2 regions of the Pseudomonas sp. RSB 5.4 genome follow, and region 1 is predicted to be linked to the other one. Evidence: predicted binding sites of a transcription regulator. Region 1 holds the regulator's gene; the other holds the start of a gene.
What was found. The regulator sigma-54, encoded in region 1, starts transcription at its own class of promoters, with help from an activator protein. The targets are predictions, from matches to a motif close to ANTGGCATNNANNTTGCTNT.

Region 1 (4,776 bases):
TCTGGCGATGGGCATTGCCTTGCAGGATGTGCCAGAAGGATTGGTGATTGCGCTGGTGCTGGCCGGGGCGGGGATGTCGCGGGTCAGGGCGTTCTTGATCGGGGCGGCTTCAGGGCTGGTCGAGCCAGTGTTTGCGCTGCTCTGTGCGTGGCTGGTCAGTCTGGCGGAGCTGTTGTTGCCGTTGGGGCTGGCGCTGGCGGCGGGGGCGATGTTGCTGGTGGTGACGCATGAGGTGATCCCCGAGTCGCGACGCAATGGTCATGACAAGCTTGCCAGTCTTGGCTTGCTGATCGGGTTCTGTCTGATGATGGTGATGGATACGGCGCTGGGCTGATTGGCAGAGAGGGAGCAAGCTCCCCCTCCATGCAGGATCAACCACCTTCATCGAAGTAGTTGTTGATCAATGCCACCAGCGCATCCAGCGCTTCCTGCTCCTGATGGCCTTCGGTACTCAGATAGATCTTGGTGCCTTTGCCGGCGGCCAGCATCATCATCGCCATGATGCTTTTGCCATCAACTGTGGTTTCGGGTGTGCGCCCCACTCTGATCGTGCAATCCGGGAACTTACCCGCTACCCCGACGAATTTGGCCGACGCTCGGGCATGCAGGCCCAGCTTATTGATGATTTCGATTTCCAGAGCAGGCATCGCGGTGTGAATCCTTTAAGTGAGGTCGCGGTGGCGAACCTGGACGTTCTTCAGGGTTTTCTGCAGGGCCTGACCCAGACGTTCGGTCAGGTAAACGGAGCGGTGATGCCCGCCGGTGCAGCCAATGGCAATGGTGACGTAGGCGCGGTTGCTCGCGGCAAAACGCGGCAGCCATTTATTCAGGTAGCCGTAGATGTCTTGAAACATCTCGTCAACCTCCGGCTGCGCCGCCAGATATTCGGCGACCGGTGCATCGAGACCGGATTGTGCGCGCAATTCAGGCTTCCAGTACGGATTGGGCAGGCAGCGCACGTCGAACACCAGATCCGCATCCACCGGCATGCCGCGCTTGAAGCCGAACGACTCGACCAGGAAGGCCGTGCCCGGCTCCGGCTGGTTCAGCAGGCGTAGCTTGATGGTGTCGCGCAACTGGTACAGGTTCAGATTGGTGGTGTTGACCTTGAGGTCGGCCAGGTCGGCAATCGGCCCGAGCAGGGCAGTCTCGTCGTTGATCGCTTCGGCCAGCGAGCGGTTGGCCGTGCTCAGCGGGTGACGACGGCGGGTTTCCGAAAAGCGCTTGAGCAGGGTTTCTTCGTCGGCATCCAGATACAGCACATCGCACTGGATGTGCCGGGCGCGGACTTCTTCCAGCAACTCGGGGAAACGCGACAGGTGGCTTGGCAGGTTGCGCGCATCAATCGACACCGCCACCAGCGGCTGGGCCAGTTCGGTGTGGATCAGCGCGCGTTCGGCCAGTTCCGGCAGCAGACCGGCCGGCAGGTTGTCGATGCAGTAGTAGCCGTTGTCCTCAAGGACATCCAGGGCAGTGCTTTTACCCGAGCCGGAGCGGCCGCTGACGATGATCAAGCGCATGATTAATGCCCGTTTTGCTCGCTCAGGACGACCTGATACAAGGCTTCGTTGCTCGGTGCGCTGCGCAGTTTTTCGCGCACTTCCTTGCGATCGAGCATGCTGGCGATCTGGCGCAGTAATTCCAGGTGGGCATCGGTGGCAGCTTCCGGGACCAGCAGGACAAACAGCAGGTCAACCGGCGCACCGTCGATGGCATCGAAATCGATAGGCGCATCAAGGTGCATCAAAGCGCTGACAGGCGCTTCACAGCCTTTGAGGCGACAGTGGGGAATGGCGATGCCGTTGCCGAAACCGGTGGAGCCAAGTTTCTCACGGGCGATCAGCGCCTCGAAGACATCTTGCATCTCCAGACCCGGCACTTCGCGGGCGATCAGGTTGGCAATCTGTTCGAGGGCTTTCTTTTTACTGCCGCCCGGCACGTTCACCAGGGAACGGCCGGGGGTCAGGATACTTTCAAGTCGGATCATGGGTTGGGGGTGTTAACGACCTGTCGCGCCCTGGAGGAGGCTCTGGGTCTTTTCCTTATGCTTTTTGAGTTGGCGATCCAGCTTGTCGGTCAGTGCGTCGATCGCAGCGTACATGTCGGTATCTTCTGCGTTGGCGACCACTTCGCTGCCGGGAATATGCAAGGTGGCTTCGATTTTCTGCTTCAGCTTTTCGACGCACATCGTGACCTGCACGTTGGTGATCTTGTCGAAATGGCGCTCCAGTCGTTGGAGTTTTTCCTCGATATAGGAACGCAGAGGTTGGGTCACTTCCAGTTGGTGTCCACTGATGTTGACTTGCATACAGCTTCTCCTTCGTTGCCAGTGCATAAAGCGGCAGGCCGAAGAGCCTGCCACTGGAACGCTGTAACGTGGCTTACATCAACCGCTTGCGTTCGCTCGAAGGCGCGATCCCGAGGGATTCGCGGTACTTGGCGACGGTGCGGCGAGCCACCTGAATGCCTTGTGCCTCCAGTAAACCAGCGATCTTGCTGTCACTCAACGGCTTTTTCTGATTTTCCGCCGCAACCAGTTTCTTGATGATCGCGCGAATCGCCGTGGACGAGCATTCGCCGCCTTCGGAGGTGCTGACGTGGCTGGAGAAAAAGTATTTCAGTTCATAAATGCCCCGTGGGGTATGCATGAATTTCTGGGTAGTGACGCGGGAAATCGTCGATTCGTGCATACCAACCGCCTCGGCGATGTCGTGCAGGACCAACGGCTTCATGGCTTCGTCGCCGTACTCCAGGAAACCGCGCTGATGCTCGACGATCTGGGTCGCCACTTTCATCAGGGTTTCGTTGCGGCTTTGCAGGCTCTTGATGAACCAGCGCGCTTCCTGCAACTGATTGCGCATGAAGGTGTTATCGGCGCTGGTATCGGCGCGACGGACAAAACCGGCGTACTGTGCGTTGACCCGCAGACGGGGCACCGACTCCTGATTCAGCTCGACCAGCCAGCGTTCGTTGTCCTTGCGCACAATGACGTCCGGCACCACGTACTCGGCTTCAGTCGATTCGATCTGCGAGCCCGGGCGCGGATTCAGGCTCTGCACCAGTTCGATGACCTGACGCAGCTCATCTTCCTTGAGCTTCATACGCCGCATCAGCTGGCTGTAGTCGCGGCTGCCGAGCAGATCGATGTAATCGCTGACCAGACGCTTGGCTTCGTTCAGCCACGGAGTCTTGGCCGGGAGCTGGCGCAGTTGCAGCAACAGGCATTCGCCGAGGTTGCGGGCGCCGATGCCGGCGGGTTCGAACTGCTGGATGCGGTGCAGGACGGCTTCGATCTCGTCCAGCTCGATGTCGAGTTCCGGATCAAAGGCGTCGAGAATTTCTTCGAGGGTTTCGTCGAGGTAGCCCTGATTGTTGATGCAATCGATCAGGGTCACGGCGATCAGGCGGTCGGTGTCGGACATCGGCGCCAGGTTCAATTGCCAGAGCAAATGGCTCTGCAGGCTTTCCCCGGCAGAGGTGCGGGTGGTGAAGTCCCACTCGTCGTCATCGCCGCTGGGCAGGCTGCTGGCGCTGGTCTGGTAGACATCTTCCCAGGCAGTGTCGACCGGCAGCTCGTTGGGAATGCGCTCGTTCCATTCACCTTCCTCCAGGTTGTCCACCGTCGGGGCGGTTTCCTGGTATGACGGTTCCTGAATGTCGGTGTTGGGCTTTTGTTCGGCGTTGTCGGCCAAAGGATCGGAGTTGTCGAAGTCGTCGCCTTCTTCCTGGCGTTCGAGCATCGGATTGGATTCCAGGGCCTCCTGGATTTCCTGTTGCAGGTCCAGGGTCGACAATTGGAGCAGGCGGATGGCCTGTTGCAGCTGCGGTGTCATCGTCAGCTGCTGGCCCATTCTCAAGACTAGCGATGGTTTCATGGCAGGGGCTTAACACCTTATTCGCCGGCGCGCATGCGCCATCCACTACAGGGCGCCGAAGCGCCAAACTTAAGCAAATTATATGCCTGAAACTGTCGTGTTTGCCTAGAGCGCTGTAACAATAAAAGCGTATAAAAGCCTGCTTCATCGATACAGCACCCGGAGGCTGGTCAAGTGCCTTGGTGCTTACAGGCGGAACTCGTGGCCCAGATACACTTCCTTCACCAGATCGTTGGCAAGGATGGTCGCAGCATCGCCTTCGGCGATCAGTTGACCGTCGTTGACGATGTAGGCGGTTTCGCAGATATCCAGGGTCTCACGCACGTTGTGGTCGGTGATCAGAACACCGATGCCCTTGGCCTTGAGGTGGTGGATGATCTGCTTGATGTCGCCGACCGAGATCGGGTCAACACCGGCGAACGGTTCGTCGAGCAGGATGAATTTCGGTGCGGTCGCCAGTGCGCGGGCGATTTCCACCCGGCGGCGTTCACCACCGGACAGGCTCATGCCGAGGTTGTCGCGGATGTGGCTGATGTGGAATTCCTGCAGCAGGCTTTCCAGTTCCTTGCGACGACCGGCCTTGTCGAGTTCCGCGCGGGTTTCGAGGATGGCCATGATGTTATCGGCCACCGACAGTTTGCGGAAGATCGACGCTTCTTGCGGCAGATAGCCGATACCGGCCTTGGCGCGGCCGTGCATCGGCTGATGGCTGACGTCCAGATCATCGATCAACACGCGGCCCTGATCGGCCTGCACCAGGCCGACGATCATATAGAAGCAGGTCGTCTTGCCGGCGCCGTTCGGGCCGAGCAGGCCAACGATCTGGCCACTGTCGATCGACAGGCTGACGTCGCGCACAACCTGGCGGCTTTTATAGGCCTTGGCCAGGTGTTGAGCTTTC
Region 2 (4,776 bases), 650 kb from region 1:
GCACGGGCAGGGCGCACAGGCACAGGATCAGCCAGAAAATCCTCACGGCTTATGCACCCGCTGCACGGTGAACACCACCGCCGGGCTCTGCTGGATGATCGCTTCACCGTCGATCACCTGCACCGCGAGACGATGCTCGCCGCGATCGACATTCACCAGTTGCAGGATCGGCACGTTGCTCGGCTGGCCGTAGGGCGCGTCGTCCAATACCAGCCTTAGCTGGTGTGGCGGCTGCAGGCGCGGCTTGATCAGCACGTTGACGGTGAAGGTGCCGTTGTTGGCGCGCAGGGCTTCTTCGCTGGGCAGGCCGGTCAGTTCCAGCACCTCATAAGCACTGCGCGCCGCTGGGCGCGTGTCCGTGCTGGCGGGCGCCAGGGGGCTCGGTGCCTGCGGTTCGACGCTGTTGAGTGGTGGCAGCGCTACCGGCAGCGCCTTTACACCGTCCGGCGCATGATCGCTGTAGACCGTGTTGCCATTGGCATCGGTGTACTTGTAGATCTGCGCGGCGGCGGGCAGGGCGATCAGTAGCAGGAGGTAGAGAAAGGTGCGACCCATGAAATCGACCGGCAATGAAAACGATGGGGTGGAGCATAGGCCAGGTGTGGCGGTTGGCCCAACCCTGGACATATCCGCAAATCATTCAGACGCTGCAATGCCCCCGTGGGAGCGGGCTTGCTCGCGAATGCGGTCGGTCATTGAAGATGATGGTGGCTGACACGACGCCTTCGCGAGCAAGCCCGCTCCCACAGGGTCGTGCGGGCGCCAACGAAATCCGCGCAATAAAAAAGGCCTCCCGAAGGAGGCCTCTTTTTGTCACGCCGCGTAGCACGGCGCTACCGGATCAGCAGCTGTAGTACAGCTCATATTCCAGTGGGTGTACGAAGGTGCGGACCTTGATTTCTTCTTCGGATTTCAGCGCGATGTAAGCGTCGATGAAGTCGTCGGAGAACACGCCGCCCTTGGTCAGGAACGCACGGCCCTTGTCCAGCTCTTCCAGGGCTTCTTTCAGGCTGCCGCAAACTTGTGGGATCTCTTTCGCCTCTTCAGGCGGCAGGTCGTACAGGTTTTTGTCAGCGGCGTCGCCTGGGTGGATCTTGTTCTGGATGCCGTCCAGGCCGGCCATCAGCAGTGCTGCGAAAGCCAGGTACGGGTTGGCAGCCGGATCCGGGAAACGGGCTTCGATACGACGGCCGCGTGGGCTGTTGACGTAAGGAATACGGATCGAGGCGGAACGGTTGCGAGCCGAGTAGGCCAGCATCACCGGCGCTTCGAAACCTGGCACCAGACGCTTGTAGGAGTTGGTGGCCGGGTTGGTGAAGCCGTTCAGGGCCTTACCGTGTTTGATGATACCGCCGATGAAGTACAGGGCGGTTTCGGACAGGCCGGCATAGCCTTCACCTGCGAAGGTGTTCTTGCCGTCTTTGGCGATGGACATGTGCACGTGCATGCCCGAGCCGTTGTCGCCGTACAGTGGCTTCGGCATGAAGGTCGCGGTGCGGCCGTAGGCGTCGGCAACGTTGTGCACAACGTATTTCAGCGTCTGAACTTCGTCAGCTTTCTTCACCAGGGTGTTGAACTTGACACCGATTTCGTTCTGACCGGCAGTCGCCACTTCGTGGTGGTGAACTTCAACGGTCTGGCCCATCTCTTCCAGTGCGTTGCACATGGCAGTACGGATTTCGTGGTCGTGGTCGAACGGCGGAACCGGGAAGTAGCCGCCTTTGATACCAGGACGGTGGCCTTTGTTGCCGCCTTCGATGTCCTGGTCGGACATCCACGAGCCTTGTTCGGAGTAGATCTTGAACATCGAACCGGAGATGTCCGACTTGAACTTCACTTCGTCGAAGATGAAGAATTCTGGCTCTGGACCGGCGAAGACGGTGTCACCGATACCGGTGGTCTTCAGGTATTCCTCGGCGCGGTGAGCGATGGCGCGCGGGTCGCGATCGTAACCTTGCATGGTCGAAGGTTCGATGATGTCGCAAACCAGGATAAGGGTTGCGTCTTCGGTGAACGGGTCCAGAACGGCAGTGTCGTCGTCCGGCAGCAGGATCATGTCGGAGGCTTCGATGCCTTTCCAGCCAGCGATGGAGGAACCGTCGAACATCTTGCCGACTTCGAAGAAGTCGTCTTCCAGCGCATCGCGAGCCGGCATGGTCACGTGGTGCTGAGTGCCTTTGGTGTCCGTGAAGCGCAGATCAATCCACTTGACGTCATGATCTTTGATGAGTTGAACCGACTTCGACATAGTGTCCTCCGGGGTGGCTTAGGGCTTGGTAGTGGATGCCCTTAATATGGGTGATGCCGGCGCAGATACTCTGCCAAGGCAACCTGCCTCACAAGGGAGCAAATTGCATGCCAGTGCCCCAGCATGGGTTTTTTGCCCCAAATTCACGCTTTCACAGGACGAAAGCGCCATAAAGGCGAAAATCTCGCCCTTTAATGTAGCGTCCTAAATCAAAAATGACCCGTTTTGGTGCAAGTGAAACCTTCTGCATATTAACTGGTTAAACCTTGAGCAATTTCCGCTATAATCCGCGCCCCCCTTTTTCGGCTGGCCCTGCGCGCGCTGTTTTCATGAAACTAATCGTAAAAGTCTTCCCCGAGATCACCATCAAAAGCCGCCCTGTCCGGATGCGTTTCATCCGCCAGCTGGCCAAGAACATCCGCGCCGTGCTCCGCGATCTGGACCCGGCCGTGGTGGTGAACGGTGTGTGGGACAATCTCGAGCTGGAAACCCGCGTTACCGACCCCAAAGCCTTGAAAGAGATGGGCGAGCGCCTGACTTGCACTCCGGGTGTCGCGCACTTTCTGCAGATCGACGAGTACCCGCTGGGCGACTTCGACGACATCACCGAGAAGTGCAAACAGCACTACGGCGATGTGCTGGCCGGGAAGATTTTCTCGGTGCGCTGCAAGCGTGCAGGCAAGCATCCGTTCAGCTCGATGGACGTTGAAAAATACGTCGGCAGCAAGCTGCGTCGTGAGTGCGGTGCGGCCGGAATCGACCTCAAAGACCCGCAAATCGAAGTTCGCATCGAAGTTCGCGACCAACGGTTGTTTGTCATTCACAGCCAGCACAACGGCATCGGCGGATATCCGCTCGGCGCCCTGGAGCAGACGCTGGTATTGATGTCCGGCGGCTTTGACTCGACGGTTGCCGCGTACCAGATCATGCGCCGCGGCCTGATGGCGCATTTCTGCTTCTTCAATCTGGGCGGGCGTGCCCACGAATTGGGCGTGATGGAAGTCGCGCATTTCATCTGGAAGAAGTACGGCAGCTCGCAACGCGTGCTATTTGTCAGTGTTCCGTTCGAAGAAGTGTTGGGCGAAATTCTCGGCAAAGTCGATAACAGTCATATGGGCGTCGTATTGAAGCGTATGATGTTGCGCGCATCGTCGGCCATCGCCGATCGGCTGCACATCGATGCGCTGGTCACCGGCGAAGCGATTTCCCAGGTATCGAGCCAGACGCTGCCGAACCTGTCGGTGATCGACTGTGTGACCGACAAGCTGGTCCTGCGCCCACTGATCGTCGCGCACAAGCAGGACATCATCGACACGGCCAACGAGATCGGCACCGCCGATTTCGCCCGGCACATGCCGGAGTACTGCGGGGTCATCTCGGTCAATCCGAAGACCGCCGCCAAGCGCCACCGTGTTGAGCACGAAGAGAAAGAATTCGACATGGCGGTTCTCGAGCGTGCGCTCGAAAACGCCAAACTGGTGTCGATCGATCGGGTGATCGACGAATTGGGCCAGGATTTGCAAATCGAAGAAGTCGGCGAGGCGCTGGCCGGTCAGATCGTCATCGACATCCGTCACCCGGATGCGGCCGAGGATGACCCGCTGGAACTTGCCGGCATAGAAGTACAGACGATGCCGTTCTACGCAGTGAACGCTCGTTTCAAGGAGCTGGATCCGACTCGCCAGTACCTGCTGTATTGCGACAAAGGCGTGATGAGTCGCCTGCATGCTCACCATTTGCTCAGTGAGGGGCATGCCAATGTGCGCGTTTATCGACCGAGCTAAGTGCCCGGGGCTGTTTGCCTGTGGCCTGCGTCACCGGCCCCCCGACACCGCCGTCAAGCTGTAACGGCCATGCCGGACACTACTGTTAATCGCTGCCAAGACTTGTCAGCAAACCGAATCCTCTGATCGAGATACACAAGTGATCGAAAATCTACGTAACATCGCCATCATTGCCCACGTTGACCATGGTAAGACCACCCTGGTAGACAAACTCCTGCGTCAATCCGGCACCCTGGAGCGCAACGAGCTCAACGACGAGCGCGTGATGGACTCCAACGACCAGGAAAAAGAGCGCGGTATTACCATTCTGGCGAAAAACACCGCCATCAACTGGAACGGCTACCACATCAACATCGTGGACACCCCGGGCCACGCCGACTTCGGCGGCGAAGTAGAACGCGTAATGTCGATGGTCGACTCCGTTCTGCTGCTGGTTGACGCTCAAGACGGCCCTATGCCGCAAACCCGTTTCGTGACCAAGAAGGCCTTCGAAGCCGGCCTGCGTCCAATCGTGGTCATCAACAAGGTTGACCGTCCAGGCGCGCGTCCGGACTGGGTTCTGGACCAGATCTTCGACCTGTTCGACAACCTCGGTGCTACCGAAGAACAACTGGACTTCCAGGTTGTTTACGCTTCGGCCCTGAACGGCATCGCCGGTCTGGATCACACCGCCATGGCGGAAGACATGACCCCGCTGTACCAAGCGGTAGTCGATCACGTTCCGCCTCCGGCCGTTGACCGTGA

Region 2: a site for sigma-54 is predicted at 2,344-2,363, ahead of glnA (glutamate--ammonia ligase). Genes of this name have one in related genera too.

The regions. Positions count from the first base shown of each region.
Region 1 is NZ_CP146986.1:5,609,273-5,614,048, forward strand. Features, by position in the region: gene V9L13_RS25160 (ZIP family metal transporter) at 1-334, shown strand, start outside; gene V9L13_RS25165 (HPr family phosphocarrier protein) at 372-647, opposite strand; gene rapZ (RNase adapter RapZ) at 663-1,520, opposite strand; gene ptsN (PTS IIA-like nitrogen regulatory protein PtsN) at 1,523-1,987, opposite strand; gene raiA (ribosome-associated translation inhibitor RaiA) at 2,000-2,308, opposite strand; gene V9L13_RS25185 (RNA polymerase factor sigma-54) at 2,382-3,875, opposite strand; gene lptB (LPS export ABC transporter ATP-binding protein) at 4,062-4,776, opposite strand, start outside.
Region 2 is NZ_CP146986.1:4,964,181-4,968,956, forward strand. Features, by position in the region: gene V9L13_RS22495 (DUF4124 domain-containing protein) at 1-46, opposite strand, end outside; gene V9L13_RS22500 (DUF4124 domain-containing protein) at 43-555, opposite strand; gene glnA (glutamate--ammonia ligase) at 842-2,248, opposite strand; gene thiI (tRNA uracil 4-sulfurtransferase ThiI) at 2,578-4,032, shown strand; gene typA (translational GTPase TypA) at 4,172-4,776, shown strand, end outside.